DNA from 3 places in the Metabacillus sp. Hm71 genome. Region 1 is predicted to be linked to each of the others. Evidence: riboswitches for the same ligand, from Rfam matches in the RefSeq annotation. Region 1 holds a riboswitch; each other region holds the start of a gene.
The links. A riboswitch is a leader RNA that binds a small molecule or an ion and turns the genes downstream of it on or off. The one in region 1 is predicted to bind lysine.

Region 1 (6,948 bases):
AAATTATTTTTGCCTATCCGCACGGAGGCGGGGCATATGTCGTTTCACGGGAGAATCTTGGAGTGAATCCAGGGCTCGTTGCAGGCGGTTCGTTATTGGTTGACTATATTCTGACTGTGGCAGTTAGTGTGTCGGCAGGAACAGATGCGATTACTTCCGCTTTTCCAGCCTTACATTCATACAATGTCATCATTGCGTGTTTACTTGTTGTGTTTTTAACTATCTTGAATTTAAGAGGGGTTACTGAATCAGCTTCCTTTTTAGCCTATCCAGTTTACTTATTTGTTTTCGCTTTGTTTGTCTTAATTGGAGTAGGCTTATATCAGATTGTGACTGGTCATGTCTCACCAGAGCTTCATGCACCTGTTGGTTCGCCGGTTACTGGTATAACCTTGTTTTTGCTGCTTAGAGCATTTGCGTCAGGTTGTTCTGCTTTAACTGGTGTAGAAGCGATTTCGAATGCGATCCCCAATTTTAAGGACCCAGCTCCGAATAATGCAGCGAAAACACTGACAGCAATGGGGGTATTGCTCGCGATATTATTTTCAGGTATTGTGTATTTAGCCTATTATTATGGCATAACGCCAAAAGCAGAGGAAACGGTTGTTTCACAAATAGCATCAGAAACATTTGGAAGGAATTTCATGTATTTCTTCATTCAAGGAACAACAGCTATGATTCTTATTCTAGCGGCAAATACCGGTTATTCTGCTTTCCCTCTATTGGCTTTTAATCTTGCAAAGGATAAATATTTGGCAAGAATGTTTACCATTAGAGGAGATCGCTTAGGGTATTCTAATGGTATCATATTTCTTGGAGTGGCTTCCATTCTTTTGATTATCGCCTTTAGAGGACATACTGAGCAATTAATTCCGCTCTATGCAGTTGGTGTATTCATACCATTTACCTTATCTCAAACAGGGATGCTGGTTAAATGGATTCGTGAAAAGCCTGATGGCTGGGTGGTAAAGCTGACAATTAACTTTGTCGGGGCATTCATTAGCTTTTTAGTTATGATGACGTTCTTTATCACTAAATTTGGCCAGGTGTGGTCTGTGTTGGTTTTCCTGCCAATTCTTGTGTTCATTTTTCATCGGGTGAAAAAGCACTATGACGCAGTAGGAAACCAATTAAGAATCACAACATGTGAACCAGTTAAACCAATTGAGGGAAATGTGATTATTGTTCCAGTCGCAGGAATTACTCATGTTGTAGAGAATTCATTAAATTATGCGCAATCTTTAAATGCTGACCAAATCATTGCTGTTTATGTTTCGTTTGAACGAAAGGATGAAAAAACCTTTGAACAGAAATGGGAAAAATGGCAGCCGGATATTCGGCTAGTGACATTACACTCATATTACAGAAGCATCATCCAGCCGCTATCAAAATTTATTGATACAGTGGAACATAAAGCAGATGAGTCAAATTATCGGGTTACGGTGTTAATCCCGCAATTTATTCCGAAGAAAAGATGGCACTATATTCTTCATAATCAGTCAAGCTTGTTAATTCGGGCTGTCCTTTTGTATAGGAAAGATGTTGTAGTTACTACAGTTCCTTATCACCTAAAGGAATAGGATTCATTTCTGTTAACTTATTCCATTAACCTTACTTGATTAAAATGTTCAACCTAAAAGGAATAGCGAAAAACCTTCTATCTTAAAGGATATGAAGGTTTTTCATTTTTTAAAATGAGAATCATTCTGAAGAAACAGAATATTAGAGCTTTTTTTCAAATGATTGACCATCGGAAAATGATTTGCTATTCTCGAAATCTAGTAAATTAAATATCGATAAAATCCTCATCGCTATCCCGGTGAGGTAGAGGTTGCGACAATTAAGAGTAGTTCTTACTGAGATCTGGTGGGATCGTTGAAGGAGATACAAAAGGAATTGTTGCCGAAGCAAGTATAGACCACACATCTATTCCTGCTGGGACTGCACTGAAAAAGTGCAGGACTGTCATAGATTGTTTCTATGGAGAGCTATAACGGGATAGGGAGCGGGTTTTTTGTGAAAAACGCGTAGAGTATGAATCTATGCGTTTTTTTTATAAAAAGGTAAGTATAATATTTTAACCTAGTTTTAGTGTCTAGTTCCAGGCGCCATCGGCTCTAGGGTCTAGTCAAATAGGAATTGAAGGTAAAGAACACCTTCTATTCCTATTTGCCTTATGCTTGTCGCCGAATGCTTAGCGCCTTGCGCTTTTCTTATATAATTTATCAATTCGGAGGAATTCTTATGATAGACAAAAAATGGGGGCTTTTAGTTTTGACCTCCTTAGTAGTTGGAAATATGGTAGGCTCGGGCATCTTTATGCTTCCAAGCACACTTGCACAGACAGCAAGTCCTTTAGGGGTAACCTTTGCATGGATCATTACCGGGCTGGGTGTTTTGATGATTGCCCTTGTCTTTGGTAAGTTAGCAATCCGCAGGCCTGATTTAACAGCTGGGCCTCAAAGCTATGCACGTGAATTATTTGCATCAAAGAATAAGGGAAATGTTGCCGGTTTTGGTATGGTTTGGGGATATTGGATCGCAAATTGGATAAGTAACGTTGCGATTATTACAAGCTTTGCAGGCTATCTATCTACTTTCTTTCCTATCATGAGCAACCCATCCATTTTGTTTACAATTGGAAACCAAGATGTTGAATTAGGGAGACTTGTGACATTTATTGTTTGTACCCTGTTACTATGGGGAACACATTTCATTTTGGTAACGAACCTAAATGTTGGAGGAAAAGTAAATGTTGTAGCAACTTCTACAAAAATTATTGGCTTTGTTTTATTTATTGTCGCAGCGCTTTTTGCATTTCAATCCTCAAATTTAGGAGATTTATATTCACCTGTTGTAGATGCTAATGGACAAACACATGGATTATCCAGTCAAATCAATTTAGCGATGATTTCGACCCTATGGGCATTTGTTGGGATTGAGTCTGCTGTGATCTTATCTGGACGGGCAAAATCTCAACGCGATGTCAGCCGCGCAACTATTATTGGCTTGTTTATCGCGTTAACGATCTATATAGGAATTACATTACTGATCATGGGCGTTTTACCGCAGGAGGTATTAAAAGCTTCTGACAAACCATTCGTAGATGCGCTTTCTGTTATGATTGGCGACATGGGTGCAACCGTTATGGCCATCCTTGCGATTGTTTCATTGCTTGGCTCGACAATCGGTTGGATCCTTCTAAGTGCTGAAGTGCCTTATCAAGCGGCAAAAAAAGGAACTTTTCCAAGCTTTTTTGCCAAGGTAAATAAGAAAGGAAGCCCGGTTCGTGCTTTAACCGTTACAAATGCTATGTCGCAAATTTTTATTCTTTCCGTCATTTCAGGTACGATTAGTGAGGCATATACATTTTTGACAACTTCTGCAACACTGGCCTATCTTATTCCTTATTTTGTTTCAGCGTTATTCTTCTTAAAGCTTGTGATAAAAGGAGAAACATATGATCGTATAGCAGGTTCTAGATGGTTCGACGGTTTGATTGCAGTTTTAGCACTTATCTATTCGGTATGGGTTATTAAATCAGGAATCTCAGATTTAACGACATTTTCGTTGGGAATTGGATTATTTCTAGCAGGTATTATTATTTATCCGTTTGTAAATCGTAAAAAAACTAACAGTCAAGTTGGTCATGAAGCCGAATAACCAACGATTTTAGATTAACCAATATCGCGTCTATTATTTTTGCGAAAAAATAAAATTTAATATAATATAAATAGTTGGGATTGATGTAAACTAGATTTAGATAGGAGGAATCAATTTGAAAAGAATTGGGCTAGCTTGGCAAATTCTTATTGGACTCATCCTCGGAATTATTGTAGGAGCCATTTTTTATGGAAATGAACAAGTGGCGTCATACTTACAACCGATTGGTGATATATTCTTAAGATTGATTAAAATGATTGTGGTACCTATTGTTATTTCAAGTATTATCGTTGGTGTTGCAAGTGTAGGTGATACAAAAAAGCTTGGTCGTTTAGGCGGCAAGACCATACTTTATTTTGAAATTATTACGACGATTGCCATCATATTAGGTCTCGCAGTTGCGAACATCTTCCAGCCTGGTGCAGGTGTGGATATGGGAGCCATTGAAAAAACAGATATTAATAGTTATGTTGAAACATCTGAGGATGTAGAAAGTCATGGCATCGCTGAAACATTTGTCCATATTGTACCAAGTAATGTCTTTACATCATTTGTTGAAGGCGATATGCTGGCGATTATCTTTTTCTCTGTCCTATTCGGTTTTGCTCTTACAGCAATTGGAGAAAGGGGGAAACCTGTCCTTGCCTTTTTCCAAGGCACAGCTGACGCCATGTTTTACATGACAAATCAAATTATGAAGTTTGCTCCTTTTGGTGTTTTTGCTTTAATAGGGGTAACAATTTCAAAATTTGGTTTAGAGTCTCTTATACCACTAGGAAAATTAGTGATTACTGTTTATTTAACGATGGCGTTTTTTATCATTGTCGTACTAGGTTTCGTTGCGAAATTAGCAGGAGTTAATATTTTTCACTTTATCCGAATCATAAAGGATGAATTGCTATTAGCTTATTCAACAGCCAGCTCTGAAGCAGTATTGCCAAGAATTATGGAGAAAATGGAGAAATTCGGATGTCCGAAAGCCATTTCCTCATTCGTCATTCCTACAGGTTATTCGTTTAATTTAGACGGTTCGACTTTATATCAAGCATTAGCAGCTGTTTTCATTGCGCAAATGTATGGCATTGATTTATCGCTATCACAACAGATTTCTTTACTGCTTGTGCTAATGGTCACATCTAAAGGTATAGCAGGTGTTCCAGGTGTGTCATTTGTTGTGCTGTTAGCTACCTTAGGTACAGTTGGTATTCCGATTGAAGGTTTAGCTTTCATTGCAGGGATTGACCGTATTTTAGATATGGCCAGAACAGCAGTGAATGTCGTAGGAAACTCACTGGCAGCAGTGGTTATCTCCAAGTGGGAGGGCGAGTTCAAACCTAATACTTCTCCTTCTAGGCAAATTGCATAACGATATAATGATTGGAATAACCTTTATCTCAAGACGTGAGTTCTCCATCATTATGGCGACCCTAGGAATTGCCGGCGGGCTAATGCCTTGGAGTAACAAAGGTCAAATAGTAAAGAACAACAAAGAACCCCTTCTTGATGAAGAGGTTCTTTTGTTTAAATGAGCTTTAATCCACTAACGAGAATAATTGTTGCCATGACCGCTTGTAGTGGTTTAGGTGATACTTTTGCAGCCAGCATGCTTCCTACTATAACTCCAGGGATTGAGCCGATTAGCAAGTTAGCTGTTAGCAAATAGTCAACACTTCCAAATCCGGCATTTAATATTCCAGCCACAGTTACAAGTAAAAAGGCATGTGCAATATCTGTACCAACTAGTTCAGATGTCTTCATTTTGTATAGATAAAGCATAGCAATTGCAAATAAAGATCCAGAGCCAATCGATGTTAAGCCAACGATGAATCCAAAGATGACCCCAATGAAAATCGTTAAGGCTTTTTTGTTTTCTAATGGCAGGCTCTGCCACTTGTTAGGGCGAATTTTCTTATCGAAAAATACTCGAAGCAATATCGATATAGCAACTAAAGTAAGAACGTATCCTAAAGCATGGGTAATGATTTTTTCCTGGTGCTGGTGAAGTGCTGGAAATAAATGAAGAGTTCCGATCGCTAGCACTGCACTAGGAATACTGCCAAAAGCTAAATATTTAACCATTTTAAAATTAATGGTTTTCTGTCTCCAATGCTGAGCAAATCCAAATAATTTTGTAATGGAATTATAAACAAGGTCAGTTCCTACTGCGATCGTAGGATTAATCCCTAAAGCTATTAAAAGAGGAGTTAACAAAGCAGCGCCTCCAACACCTGTTAAACCTACTAATATACCAACTGCTAATCCCATAATCATAATACTAATACTCATTTGGTATCCTCCTGATCAAAATCCGAGTATGTTTATCTGATTTTAACCTATTAGCGTTATTTAGTAAATAAAATTCTTACTATTCAGCTAATTTTTTCTTAACATTAGGGGCAGGAAGCCTCCTCACGTTTTTTTCTATTCCTGCAGGTACTTTTTGTTTCCTTATTCACTTTCGAAGCATCAACAAGCTTAAACACAATTCTTTTAAAAAAGGGAGTTAGTGTAAAACAAGAAAGATAGATTGTCTTATTTTTCTCAATTTGACTTACGGTATCATTACGAACTATTATATTCATTGATTTTATAATCGCTATTACATTTTTAAAAAATGTTCATTTGTGCAAGAATTGTATAATAGGGGTGCAAGTTTGTGAGAAGGAGACTTATCAGTGATTAAACTATTGCGGTAAATGATTGAGCGGGTGGGAATTCTCATTAATGTTGTTGTAGGACTCATGGCAGGAACAAGTGCCTTGCAAACATAAAAAGCACTGTACATCACACAGCATACGTTTTTTTCGACAAGGGCTAAACCCCTATTTGTGCAGGGAAGCAGCCGAAATGATCCTGAACGGCAGCGCAGCGAAAGCGATGCGATTGCCATCAGGAATCAAAAACGTGCACTTGCACATGTAGGAAGAGAAATAAGATAAGATCGCTATATGCTTAGATAGCGATCTTATCATTAAAAACAATGGTTAATCTATCATTATATCAAATCCATATAACCGAAACCATATACAGAACCAACTGTCAATGCAATGGTCCATAGTGCAAGACTAATAGCCATCCAAGAGATAACACGAGGACGAGAAGATCCGAAGCTTAGGGCCAAGATTGCTGCTAAGTCTGTTCCAACTATCCCTGGTGCTACTAAAGCTAGACCGGGAAGTCCATATCGTTCCCATATTCTTCTTGCTCTTGTTTCCCTTTTTGACGGAGTTGTAATACCTTTCTTTTGTCGTCTTTTATCTCTCCATTTTGAAAGTTGCTTAAAGA
Region 2 (6,948 bases), 460 kb from region 1:
AAACATCAGTATACGAAGCAGGGATGAAACAAGAGGCTGAAAGCTTTGGTGAGATTTTTGAAAGTGCTGATGCGAAAGAGGGGATTTCAGCATTTATTGAAAAACGCAAACCAACTTTCAAGGGGAACTAGCATATAAGGAATTGCTTCAAAAATACTTAATGACACATGGGGGAATGGGAAATGAATATTTTTGTTTTGATGAAAAGAACATTTGACACTGAAGAGAAAATCGTCGTTTCTAATGGCCAAATTCAAGAGGATGGCGCCGAATTTATTATAAACCCGTATGATGAATATGCAATTGAAGAGGCAATACAGCTGCGAGATGCAAATGGCGGGGAAGTTACAGTTGTCACAATCGGCGGGGAAGAGTCTGAAAAACAACTGCGTACGGCTTTAGCGATGGGCTGTGATAAAGCGGTTTTAATTAATATAGAAGATGATGTAGAAGCCGGTGATCAATTTACAACTTCAAAAATTTTAGCAGAGTATCTTAAAGAGCAAGATTTTGATCTTATTCTCGGAGGGAATGTAGCTATTGATGGCGGATCGGGACAGGTTGGTCCACGATTAGCCGAATTATTAAACATCCCATATGTAACAACAATTACAAAGCTTGATATTGATGGGGAAGACGTGACGATTGTTCGTGATGTTGAAGGGGATTCTGAAGTTATCGAAACAACTTTGCCATTATTAGTAACAGCACAACAGGGACTAAATGAGCCGCGATACCCATCGTTGCCTGGTATTATGAAGGCAAAGAAAAAACCGCTTGATGAGCTTGAATTAGATGATCTTGATCTGGATGAAGATGATATTGAAGCAAAAACAAAAACAATTGAAATTTTCTTACCTCCAAAAAAAGAAGCAGGGAAGGTTTTACAAGGAGAGTTAGAAGATCAAGTAAAAGAACTGGTATCACTTCTTCGCAACGAAGCAAAGGTAATTTAACAGGGAGAATGAATCGGATCAAATGATCAGAACAGGGGGAAAAATAAATGGGTAGAAAAGTTCTTGTATTAAGTGAAGTTCGCGATCAAGCATTGCGTAATGTATCTTTTGAGGCGATTGCAGCAGGGAAAACCATTTCTGAAGGGGGAGAAGTGGTTGCCGTATTAATGGGGGAAAATGTTGCATCTTTATCAACAGAACTCATTCAATATGGTGCAGACCGGGTAGTAACGGTTGAAAATGATAAACTTCGAACGTATACACCTGATGGATATGCCCAAGCTCTTTTAGCTGTCATTCAAAATGAACATCCAGAAGGCATTGTATTCGGCCATACTGCGTTAGGGAAGGATTTATCACCAAAAATTGCAGCAAAATTAAACACAGGTTTGGTTTCTGATGCAACAGCTATCGAAGTGGCAGGAGGAAATGTCGTATTTACACGACCTATTTATTCAGGAAAAGCATTTGAAAAGAAAATTGTCACAGATGGCATCATATTTGCTACAATTCGTCCAAATAATATTGCTCCACTTCCAAAAGATGAAACGAGAAACGGAACATCCAGCTCCCTATCAGTAGATATTAAAGATTTACGAACCATTGTAAAAGAGGTTGTACGAAAAGCTTCTGAAGGGGTCGATTTATCAGAAGCAAAGGTAGTAATTGCTGGCGGACGCGGGGTCAAAAGTGAGGATGGCTTTAAGCCATTAAAGGAATTGGCCGAGGTGTTAGGTGGTGCTGTCGGAGCTTCGCGCGGAGCATGTGATGCTGATTACTGTGATTATTCATTGCAAATCGGGCAAACAGGTAAGGTCGTAACACCAGACTTATATATTGCTTGCGGTATCTCAGGAGCGATTCAGCATTTAGCTGGTATGTCAAATTCCAAAGTCATTGTAGCGATTAACAAGGATCCGGAAGCAAATATTTTTAAAGTTGCAGATTATGGAATCGTCGGTGATTTATTTGAAGTCGTTCCGCTCTTAACAGAGGAGTTTAAAAAACTTAAAATTCATACTTAATATGGGAGGCACGCAAATGCGTGCTTTTCGTATGATAAAAACAATGTTTCGATAGCGAAACATTGGGAAAAGTAATAGAGAAGCAAATTGTTAGCTTACTTCGATTGTGAGTGCTATACTTTAAACATATTTTACCCTACAAATTAGGAGGAATTACAATGGCAATAACAAATGTAACAGATCAAACATTTTCAAGTGAAACAAACGAAGGGGTCGTATTAGTAGACTTCTGGGCACCATGGTGCGGACCTTGTAAGATGATTGCTCCGGTTCTTGAAGAACTTGATTCAGATATGGGAGATAAAGTGAAAATCGTAAAAGTTGATGTCGACGAAAACCAAGAAACTGCAGGTAAATTCGGCGTAATGAGCATCCCGACTTTACTTGTCTTAAAAAACGGAGAAGTAGTTGACAAAGCCGTTGGCTACCAACCAAAAGAAGCATTAGCTGAAGTTTTAAACAAGCATGTATAAAAATGAGGATTGACTTTTGTCAGTCCTTTTTTTTATTCCTTAGGAAATCATTACTCGTAATTCGACTATTTAACATAGGACGAATGAGAGGAGACATGATAAAATAGTTGTAACAACAAATAGGCAGTAATCCGCCATGGTAAATTATCATTATACTGGGGGATTACTGCCTATTTAAGAGAAGTAAAAGTCTTAAACAAAATAGTTAGGAGAGTGTTTGCTAGTGAAGGAACAAATAAAGGAAAAGCTTGCACTTCTTCCTGATCAGCCAGGCTGCTATATCATGAAGGATCGCCAAGGAACCGTTATTTATGTCGGTAAGGCAAAAGTGCTTAAGAACCGGGTTCGTTCTTATTTTACAGGTTCCCATGATGGAAAAACACTGCGTTTAGTCAATGAAATTGTTGATTTTGAATATATTGTCACTTCCTCTAACTTAGAAGCCCTGATACTGGAGTTAAATCTCATTAAAAAATATGATCCAAAATATAATGTAATGTTGAAGGATGATAAAACATATCCGTTTATTCAAATTACAAATGAACGTCATCCGCGTTTACTTGTCACTAGAAAAGTAAAAAGAAATAAAGGGAAGTATTTCGGACCATATCCCAATGTACAATCTGCCCGTGAGACGATAAAATTGCTGGATCGACTGTACCCGTTAAGAAAATGCTCAACACTGCCTGATCGTGTTTGCCTTTATTATCATATGGGACAATGTCTTGCACCCTGTGTAAATGATGTATCAGAAGAAACAAACCGGCAAATGGTTGAGGAAATTACTAAGTTTTTAAATGGCGGATATAAAAAAATAAAAGAAGATTTAACTGAAAAAATGGTGAAGGCTTCTGAGGAATTAGAATTTGAGCGAGCAAAAGAATATCGGGACCAAATCCTGCATATAGAAGCAACAATGGAAAAGCAAAAAATGACGTTAAATGACCATGTGGACCGCGATGTATTCGGCTATGCTTATGATAAAGGCTGGATGTGTGTGCAAGTCTTTTTTATTCGTCAAGGTAAACTAATTGAACGTGATGTTTCCATGTTTCCGATTTATGACAGCCCAGAACAGGAGTTTTTAACCTTTTTAGGACAATTTTATTCAAAGGCCAATCATTTTGTGCCAAAGGAAATTTTACTGCCAGATAGTATTGAAGTGGATGTTGTTGAACAGCTATTGGATGTAAAAACACTCCAACCGAAGCGCGGCCAAAAGAAAGATTTAATTTTATTGGCACATAAGAATGCAAAAATAGCATTAAAAGAAAAGTTTCAGCTAATCGAAAGAGATGAGGAGAGAACGATTAAAGCTGTCGAAAATCTTGGGGATAAGCTGGGTATTCATACCCCCCACCGTATAGAAGCCTTTGATAACTCAAATATACAAGGAGCAGACCCTGTTTCAGCAATGGTTGTATTTGAAGATGGTAAGCCATCCAAAAAGCATTATCGTAAATATAAAATTAAAGGTGTTAAAGGCCCTGATGACTATGAATCGATGAGAGAGGTTGTAAGACGGCGTTATAGCCGTGTTCTAAAAGAAGAGCTTCCTTTACCAGATTTAGTGATTATTGATGGGGGGAAAGGACACTTAGCTGCGGCTCAAGATGTATTAGAAAACGAGCTGGGGATTGATATTCCCATTGCAGGTTTAGTGAAAGATGATAAGCATCGCACATCAGAGCTGATCATCGGCTCCCCGCCTGAAATGATTCAACTTGAAAGAAATAGTCAGGAATTTTATCTACTGCAAAGAATTCAAGATGAAGTCCATCGCTTTGCGATCACCTTTCATCGTCAGATACGTGGGAAAAATGCCTTCCATTCCGTTTTAGATGATATACCTGGTGTAGGGGAAAAAAGAAAGAAAGCACTGCTAAAGCATTTTGGTTCCTTAAAAAAAATGAAGGAAGCTGGCGTTGAAGAGTTTAGGGAAGCCGGTATGCCTGAAAGCATTGCTATGCAAATCATTGAAGCCTTAAAAGAGTAGGGAATGAATGATGCTTGCGTTTTTAAAAAAAGTTTGGTAATGTAATAAGTAATTTCATACTATGATCGTTAGTTTGTTAAATGATGGTAGAGGTGCGAACTTCAAGAGTAACCAGGTTGAGGAGGAATGGTCTCCAATGACAGCTGGTAAAAGGGGATGTTCGCCGAAGTGAGTAAGGCACCATTTGCTTTACTTGCTGGTTTTACATTTAATAGATGTAAAATTGTCAAGAAAGGGATTTCTTGGAGAGCTATCTCATTGTATAAAGACGAATTTTTTTCGTTTAGTTAGCAATGGGATGTTTTTGTCTCATTGCTTTTTTGTTTGTAAAAAATCATTTTATGGCTCTAACCTTCTAGCAGACATAATCCGATCATTGAAAAAAAACAGAAGGGTGAGGTAATTTTGGGTATTATTGTTCAAAAATTTGGTGGTACTTCTGTTGGCTCTGTTGAAAGAATTCTCAATGTAGCTAACCGTGTCATTCAAGAAAAAGAAAAAGGAAACGATGTAGTGGTTGTCGTCTCAGCGATGGGGAAATCTACAGATCAGCTTGTCGATCTGGCAAACCAAATTTCGGCAAAACCTAGTAAGCGGGAAATGGATATGCTACTCACTACAGGTGAACAAGTGACCATTTCTTTATTAGCAATGGCATTATTGGAAGAAGGATATGAGGCGATTTCTTTTACAGGATGGCAGGCAGGAATTGAAACAGAAGAACGCCATGGAAATGCAAGAATAACCAATATCAATCCAGATGTCATAAAAAAGGAATTGACTGCAGGGAAAATTGTAGTAGTGGCCGGCTTCCAAGGCGCATCAAATACTTTGCAAATTACCACTTTAGGCAGAGGCGGTTCTGATACAACAGCAGTAGCACTAGCAGCTGCTTTAAAAGCGGATCAATGCGATATATACACGGATGTAACAGGTGTATATACAACAGATCCACGATATGTAAAAGGTGCCAGAAAGCTTGACGCAATCTCATATGATGAAATGCTAGAGTTGGCAAATTTAGGTGCGGGAGTTTTACATCCGCGTGCGGTTGAGTTTGCGAAAAATTACAATATTCCATTAGAGGTTCGTTCAAGCATGGAAAATGAACGAGGAACGATCATAGAGGAGGAAGCAAAAATGGAGGAAAACCTAATTGTAAGAGGGATTGCGTTTGAGGATCAAGTAACAAGAGTGTCAGTTTTAGGACTGCCAAATGAATTAACAACACTATCTACGATTTTTTCAACATTAGCGAAGCATGGTTTGAATGTAGATATTATCATTCAGAATACGACAAGTGACAATAAAACAACGATTTCATTTTCGATTAAAACAGGCGATCTTGAGGATACGATTTCTATTCTTGAGCAACATAAGTCTGAGTTAAAATATGAACGAATTGAATCTGAATCAGGTCTTGCTAAAGTATCCATTGTCGGTTCAGGAATGGTTTCAAATCCTGGAGTTGCTGCTGAAATGTTCGCTGTCCTAGCTGAACAAGAAATTGAAGTGAAAATGGTTAGCACATCTGAGATTAAAGTATCTACAGTCATTTCCGGTGAGCATATGGTAACAGCGGTAGATATTCTTCACAGCGCCTTTGACCTTTCAAAAGTAACAGCAAGGGTATAACCAAATTAGGGCTGTCTCAAAATGGCATGACTCATTTTGAGACAGCATCATACTGCATTTAAAGTTTACGTTTGCTGCGTTTTCCGATGGTGACCTCATCAAGCAAATCTTTTTGGTCCCATTGTGCGATAAACATAACTTTGCCCGCACGTTTTTTGATTTGTTCATAGGTCTCAGTGATGTATTTGTTCATCAATTGCAACTGTTCGGCTATAAAACCAGCTTCCAGCTGAAACGTACAATCATCTGTTTTATTTAGTCTAATTGAAACGAGCTCTCCACTTAACTCAAATTCAACTTCATTTTTTTTATTATGTAGTAAAGTGAGATTTCCCCAACCTGCCGCTTCAAAAAAGTCTGCGAGCTCTTCGATTGATTGTACGGGATATTTACGAGCAATTCCTTTTCCAGCCCAATAGAGCATTTGCTGATGATCTTGTCCAAGAATATCTGGAAGCAGCACGTCTCTTAACAATTCCAAACTAAATGCTGGTACCTGAATTTCTTTTAATTCTTCCATTTTTACGAGTTCTAATTGTTTATTCACGGTATTCCCCTCTTTCTAAGCTTATTATATAACAAGTTCTGTACTGAAAAACATGTAATATTAAGTAAAATAGGTTTGTTTCAAATAAAAAAGCGGCAAAATCTATTTTTGATAGATTAAGTTTAGAAGGGGAGGGATAAATCAATTTTCGTTATCTCCTTACCGGGAGCCCAAACTTTATAATTTCTTGTATTTACATAGAGAATGTTGTTGGAGGACCACTATATTGATAAAATAAAATTAAATACGATAAGATTTGTCGAAAAATTAGAATTTATGAACACGTTTTCTTGACGCTCTTACTTTATGGGAGTAA
Region 3 (6,948 bases), 1.7 Mb from region 1:
AAGCAATGGTTTTTCTTTGGTCTTTATGATGTATGAAAAGGTTGCAGGTTTACTAGATGCACCTTTTTTTATAGCAATAACACTTAGATTTGTTGTTTCATTAATAATTATAGGCTTATTCTTTTTATATTTTTTGCTATTTTTATTTGGTAAAGTTCCGTCAAGAGTATAGTAGATATCAGCATTTTTCGTTTCCGTACTGAGTGATACGACCTTTGTATGATCATAGCGGCCACTAGGCTCTGAAGCTTTAGGTGTTTCTACAATCTCAACCTTCTCGTTAGCATAAGTAATATTTGAGGTTAGTAAAGCTGAAAAGACGACAGCAATTGCAATAAGTATGGGTAAGAAGTTCCTTGTTAATATCAAAATGATTCCTCCTATAAAATAGTTTTCCAATAAGAACTTACAACTTGCAAATTTCTATATGCACAACCGCCTTTTTCCTTACCAATTTAGCTTGTGAATACCAGCTATAATAACAAAATGATCATTACTATTTACTCCCACCTCCTAAAAGTCACAAAAAAGCACACGAAATAATATTGTTTTAATTATTTTTGTGTGCTTTTAATTGTATTTTAAGAATCAAATATTAATTGAAAATCCATTTTTTATTAATATTTTGTAAAAAAAGCAAAAGATGGTATGAAGTGATTCTTTCTTTATTTAGGAAACAATCCTTCTTGCAAAAGAAATAGCGCTGATATACAAGGCAAAACATCCTGCCGTTGTCAGAGGTTATAACGAAAATATTCTTTTAAGAGGTTGTTTGGAAAAGGAATGAGTGAAGGGTTTTAAAAACTTAACATAGGGAGGAATCCATACTCAAAACGATTGAAATGAAAGTTTGGAAGAACCAGCTGATTAGGGATTGCCGAATCATGTAATGACCTATTAAAAAAGATCAATATTTTTTGTCGAACAAAAAATATTGATCTTTTTTTGCTAGTACTTAATAATAATGATTAAGAACTTAGTCCTTAAAGAAGGTTAGGAGAATCTATCTATGCGTACATATGAAAGTCTTGATGAAGAATGGGTAGAATTAATTTTACAAGCATTAGAAATTGGCATAACTGCTGATCAAATTCAAAATTTCTTTCACAATCCTCAGAGACTTACATAAGTCTTTTTTTCTCATCAAATAAACAGGTCCAATATTTGTGATTATTTAGCTAATCCTGATCTTAATCCAGACACTCCAAATTCTAAATACCCCTTTAAACAAGTCAGCATAAATACCCAGCCTTCTTTATTATCTAGCATCTTTTGCAGTAACTCTGGGTCATTTTCATTAAACCCTTCTTCTGTAATTTCAATTATGGTTCTTGAATGATCGATCTCATTCAGTAATATTGTAACAACATGTTCCTCCTCAGCCTGTCCCCACTTGAACACGATTTGTTTATTTTCCTCAACCGCAACAATGTCTATTTGTGCTTCTGCTTGATAAATATCATAGACCAAAGTAATGGTTTTACCTGGCTCCCATCTTTCAGAGCTTGCTGAGAACCAAAAGTTACCAATTTTTGAAGGGTCGACGAAGGCTTCAAATACTTCATTAGCAGGTTTGTTAATAGTAAAGGTTGTGATATTGTTCATATGTTCATCCGCTCTCTTTCTATGTAATAAAAACATCAAAGTGGTTACCCTAATTTGAATGGTTTATACCTTTATGTCAAAAATATAATCTCTTAAAATTTCTCGATGCTCTCTTCTTTCCGCTTGGAAATTTCTTTACGTACGATTGGCGCAACTTTTTTTCCTAATAGCTCGATTGCTCTCATCACTTCATTATGCGGCATCGAGCCAACGGGTACATGCAGCATAATGCGTGTGATCCCTACGTTTTTGCGAAGGTGAATGATTTTAGCGGCAACGGCAACCGTCTTTGGGTCGCCTACATACAACGCTCCATCAAAGCTACGAGCGGCCTCAAAGCTTGAGCGGTCATATTGCCCCCACCCGCGCTCTTTTCCTAATATGTTCATGACCTGCTGGGTCGACGGGAAAAACTTGTCGGCAGCTGTTTCAGTGTCCTCGGCCATGAAGCCATGTGAATGAGATGCTACTGGGAGCTTTGATGGCTCATGCCCAGCGTGTTTAGCGGCCTTTTTATAAAGCTGGACGAGCGGCGCAAACTGTGCCGGTCAGATAATGGCAAGAACTAACGGCAATCCTAAGAGACCTGTACGGATAATTGATTCCGTATTACCGCCGCTGCCGATCCATACGGGAAGAGGATGTTGAACAGGCCGCGGGTACACGCCTAAATTTTAAATGGCCGGGCGATGCCCGCCTTTCCAGGTCACTTTTTCAGATTCACGAATTTTTAATAATAACTCGAGCAAGTACCTATTCCTATCTCCACTAATAGCCCCCTTTATATGTATTTGTTTTATTCATTGCTTAATAGACTTTATCACCATCTTACCTGATTCATCCTGACAAAACAAAGGTTTAACTCCTTGGAAATATGCACACTACGGAGCCCTTATGATCTCTTCCTTTCGTTTAACTCTTTACTATTCTTTTACAATTATTATGGACTTCTTAACAGAAAATCCTTGTAAGAGAAGGAAGTTCATGATATATTACCAATAATTAAATTTTTCTTATTTCAATACTTTTTGAAGTGAGGATAGAGGTGCAAAGTTCATGAGTACACATTCTGAGGAGAATGAGATCCTGTGATGATTGTGGAAAGGGGAATTTGCCGAAGCAGAAAGAATCTCATGTTCTTGAAGCTGGTTCTGTTATTGAATAAATACAGAACTGTCATATAGGTCACTATATGGAGGGCTATCTTACGCACGGAAACGATATTTCTTGATATTGTCTCTACTGCAGCAGCGATTCCCCTCGTTGCTGCTTTTTTGCGTTTCTTTTTGAATGGCTCTAAACACCTATCCTTATAAAAATACGATAAAGGGTGTGAAGCTATGAATTTCGGGCAAGTACTAACAGCAATGGTTACCCCGTTTGATCAAAATGGCGAGGTAGATTTTAACGCAACAGAACAATTAGTTAATTATTTAATTGAAAATGGAACTGATGGACTTGTGATAACAGGTACAACTGGTGAGTCACCTACGTTAACAACCGAGGAAAAAGTCGAGTTTTTCAAGTTTGTTGTAAAGGTCGTAAATAAAAAAGTGCCGGTAATCGCAGGAACTGGATCTAATAATACGAAGGCATCGATCAGCTTAACGAGACTTGCGGAGGAAGCAGGAGTCGATGGGATTATGCTTGTGACTCCTTATTATAACAAGCCATCACAGGAAGGATTGTACCAACATTTCAAAGCAATTGCTGAAGCAACATCCTTGCCGGTCATGCTTTATAATATTCCTGGACGAAGTGTAGTGAATCTGTCTGTTGATACCATTGTTCTTCTTTCTAACATTGATAATATTGTCTCAATAAAGGAAGCGAGCGGTGATTTAGATGCGATGGCAGAGATCATTAGCAAAACTCCTGAAAATTTTACGCTGTATAGTGGAGATGACGGCTTAACGCTTCCTGTTTTATCCATCGGCGGAACTGGTATTGTCTCGGTTGCTTCCCACATCATCGGCAATGAGATGCAGGAAATGATCAATCATTTTAAAAATGGTGATGTTCAGCAAGCGGCATCCTTGCATCGCAAGCTGCTCCCGGTTATGAACGCATTATTTGCAGCGCCAAACCCAACGCCGGTCAAAGAGGCATTAAATATGATTGGTGTCAATGTTGGCGGGGTTCGCTTACCCATGATTCCTTTGAACAATGGTGAAAAAGCAGTGCTGATAGAGACATTAGAAGCTAGTAAATTGGTGACGATTGTAAAGTAGGATGTAGAGGGTGAAATAATTCACCCTCTATTAGTTAATTTGTTGAATTCTCCCCTCGATTTGTGCAACAAACGGATGTTTCATTGATTTGATATAATCAACAAGTGCATCTACATCAACTGCTCCAGTTTTTCGATTTTTCCCTTTACGGAAGCCTGTAAAGTTGTCCCCTCCTCCAGCTAAGAAAGCATTGGCAACAACTGTGTAGCTTTTGTTGGGATCCATATCTGATCTATCAGGCAGCTGCATGGAAATGATTTTAGCTCCTGCAGGCTGGTTCGCATCCCAAGTATACGTGAACCCAGAGATTTGGAGCATTTTCGTCCTGCTTGCTTGCCATTGTTGATTCAATATCTTTTGAATTTGTTGCCCTGTTAAACTCATTTTAATTAAATTGTTTTTAAAGGGTTGGACAACATATAATTGCCCCCATGTCACTTCTCCAGCATCCAAGTCTGCCCTGATTCCTCCTGGGTTCATTAATGCAATATCCGCCTTCATTGCCTCGCGCTGGGCATCTGCAATGAAATTGCCCAATGCAGATTCGCCGTTTTCATTTTGCGCAGCTGTGATCGAAGTTTCAGCTGTCCCGATGACACGACTTACAATCGGTTCTATTTTCTCTTCATATTTCTCAATCATCTGCTTTGTCTCAGGGTGTGGCGAGATCCCTTCTTGGTAAACCGTAACAATTTCAGATCGCTTCCCAACAATGTCACCTGTTTGCGGATCTATTTCAATATCAACATCAGAAAAAGCTGTACCATATGAATAAGATTGAACCAATAGTTTTCCATCAACAAAAGCATTTAAATAGGCATGATTATGACCGCCAAAAATAATATCGACTTCATCATCAACCGTTTTTGCTATATTAACGATTTCTCCTGTTGCTTGCTCGCCATTATCCTTTGATGTTCCAGGGTTATGTGCAAGGACGATAATTGCTTTAACACCTTGTTCTTTTAACTCTGCAGCAGCCTTGTTTATGGATTCTGCTTCATCAAGAAATGTAATTCCTTCCACACCGCTTGGTACAACTAAGCTTGGCGTGTCTGTTGTTACAACTCCGATAAATCCAAGCTTCATCCCATTGTTTTTTAAAATTTTATATGGAGGGAGAATGGTTTTACCTGTTTTTTTATCAATCACATTTGCCGCTACCCACGGAAATTGAGAACCAGCAAAATCCCCTGTTGCTTCATGTTTTCTTCCATTAATCAGCCGCAGCAGCTCTGTTATTCCTTTATCAAATTCATGATTTCCAACTGTTCCAATTGTAATGTTTATTGTATTTAAAAATTCAATTGTTGGCTCATCCTGCAGTAATAAGGAAATCGGCGGACTGGCTCCAATCATATCACCAACATGTACGAATAATGTGTTTTTATTTTCGTGAGCACGCTGCAATAAATAGGCTGCAAGATAATCCGCACGTCCTGCAGGCTTGCCATTGACTTGTCTGGTGACATTTAATTGACCGTGCAAATCATTAATCCCAAGTAGCTGGATTTGCTTGTATTGCGGGTTTTCTTTCTCTTTATTGCGATTGAGTGGCAGCTCGGGACGTCGTTCGATATGGCCATGATAATTTTTTGAAAGGCCCTGTTCATTGTCGTTATAAGTTTTTGAGGCTTGATATTGTTGATTGACTTGTTGGGAGGATTGGCTAGTTTTTAAATCAATATTTGCTAGGTTTTTATTTTTTTGTTGATTGTCTATTGTACGGTTAAAAGCATTGAAGCCAAATAAAGTAAAAAATGAGAGGGTTAGTAATATAGTGTATAGATATTTTTTCATCGGGTCCTCCGTGTATGATTGAAGCTCGTACAATATTTAATTTCTATTGTTATTTTTTGAATTTTGGTTGATTTCATACTTGAATTTTCAGGTCGGTTAATAGCTTATCAAGGTGATAAGCGAGTAGACACTTAGTAGCAGTGTCCTATTTCCATTCATTTTTTTACCATACGTTTTATGATTAGTATTTTTATCCGAACGGAAAATAAAAAGGAAATCCATTGCTATGATATGGATTTCCATTATGGGTCACATGTAATATTTATCACAAGTTACCAGCTTATCGATTTTGCTGCTTCTGATCAGTTTGTTTCTTTTGAGCATGTTGCTTCGTATTCATCGTTTCGTCAAGAGCTTGATCCACATTACCTGTAAAGTTGATTTGCTGCTCTGGAATTCCTTGTTTTTTCATTCGAATAATCCCTCCCTTCCTTCCATTAGTATCCTCGTGCTAGTGAGGATACATGTATTGCACTTTTTAAGAGTAGTATTGAGCTAAAATGGGGAATCATGTATCGATTCCCCTTTCATTTTAGAAAGTCATAACATGCTCTGCAAATTTCGCTTTCTATCCATATACGTCACTAGTTCTTTATCTATTCGGTCATATTCTTCAGTACCCGCCGACAGATAACCGATTTTTCCTAGTAGCTCTGTGATTTTTGTTTCAATGAGTGCCAATTCTTCGTGTACATTTTGTTCTTTTCGTGTATACTTGTTCTTTTTTCGTTCTTTATACTCCTTTAATCCCATTTCAATTTGTTGAATTTTATAATTGTCAATTATTAATAATTTCGTACACAGTTTTTCAATCAAGTACCTGTCATGTGAAACGATCAAAAGTGTGCCAGTATACGTACTGAGGGTTCTTTCCAGCTCTTCCCTGCTTGGCAAATCTAAATGGTTTGTGGGTTCATCTAAAATTAGCAGGTCATATTCCATCAGAATCATATAGATAAGCTTGATTCGTGTCCGTTCACCAAGACTCAATTGAGAAATCGTTTTTTCAAGGATTTCTTGCTGAATGCCCATATTGGCAAAAAGCGTTCTGGCTTTCGTTTCCTGTTGTCGACCTTTAAGATCAAGATATTGTAATGGTGTTTTTTCACCAGGTAGGTCACTTACATCCTGCGAAAGATAAGCCACTTTCGTCGATTCGCTTATCCAAAGCGTGCCTTTCGTAAGGGTTTCTTCCTCAAGCAGGATTTTGATAAACGTCGTTTTCCCTGCTCCATTAGATCCTAGCAAGCCGATCCTTTCGCCATGCTTTACATAAAAGTGGCTTTTATCAAACAGCACTCGATCACCAAAC

Region 2: another riboswitch for lysine. It lies ahead of ACSVDH_RS20860 (aspartate kinase); the one in region 1 lies ahead of ACSVDH_RS23000 (amino acid permease).
Region 3: another riboswitch for lysine. It lies ahead of dapA (4-hydroxy-tetrahydrodipicolinate synthase); the one in region 1 lies ahead of ACSVDH_RS23000 (amino acid permease).

Annotation. Positions count from the first base shown of each region.
Region 1 is NZ_CM200278.1:4,660,907-4,667,854, reverse strand. It holds gene kimA (potassium transporter KimA) at 1-1,580, shown strand, start outside; lysine riboswitch at 1,818-1,999, shown strand; gene ACSVDH_RS23000 (amino acid permease) at 2,245-3,663, shown strand; gene ACSVDH_RS22995 (cation:dicarboxylate symporter family transporter) at 3,779-5,029, shown strand; gene ACSVDH_RS22990 (sulfite exporter TauE/SafE family protein) at 5,185-5,949, opposite strand; gene ACSVDH_RS22985 (small multi-drug export protein) at 6,659-6,948, opposite strand, start outside.
Region 2 is NZ_CM200278.1:4,203,887-4,210,834, reverse strand. It holds gene ACSVDH_RS20885 (enoyl-CoA hydratase) at 1-131, shown strand, start outside; gene ACSVDH_RS20880 (electron transfer flavoprotein subunit beta/FixA family protein) at 183-956, shown strand; gene ACSVDH_RS20875 (electron transfer flavoprotein subunit alpha/FixB family protein) at 1,004-1,981, shown strand; gene trxA (thioredoxin) at 2,140-2,454, shown strand; gene uvrC (excinuclease ABC subunit UvrC) at 2,678-4,450, shown strand; lysine riboswitch at 4,530-4,711, shown strand; gene ACSVDH_RS20860 (aspartate kinase) at 4,856-6,085, shown strand; gene ACSVDH_RS20855 (YslB family protein) at 6,144-6,605, opposite strand.
Region 3 is NZ_CM200278.1:2,976,395-2,983,342, forward strand. It holds gene ACSVDH_RS14440 (chitobiase/beta-hexosaminidase C-terminal domain-containing protein) at 1-369, opposite strand, end outside; gene ACSVDH_RS14445 (anti-repressor SinI family protein) at 1,010-1,129, shown strand; gene ACSVDH_RS14450 (SRPBCC family protein) at 1,171-1,605, opposite strand; partial or broken gene ACSVDH_RS14455 (LLM class flavin-dependent oxidoreductase) at 1,698-2,351, opposite strand; lysine riboswitch at 2,638-2,816, shown strand; gene dapA (4-hydroxy-tetrahydrodipicolinate synthase) at 2,946-3,836, shown strand; gene ACSVDH_RS14465 (bifunctional metallophosphatase/5'-nucleotidase) at 3,867-5,636, opposite strand; gene ACSVDH_RS14470 (hypothetical protein) at 5,917-6,048, opposite strand; gene abc-f (ribosomal protection-like ABC-F family protein) at 6,177-6,948, opposite strand, start outside.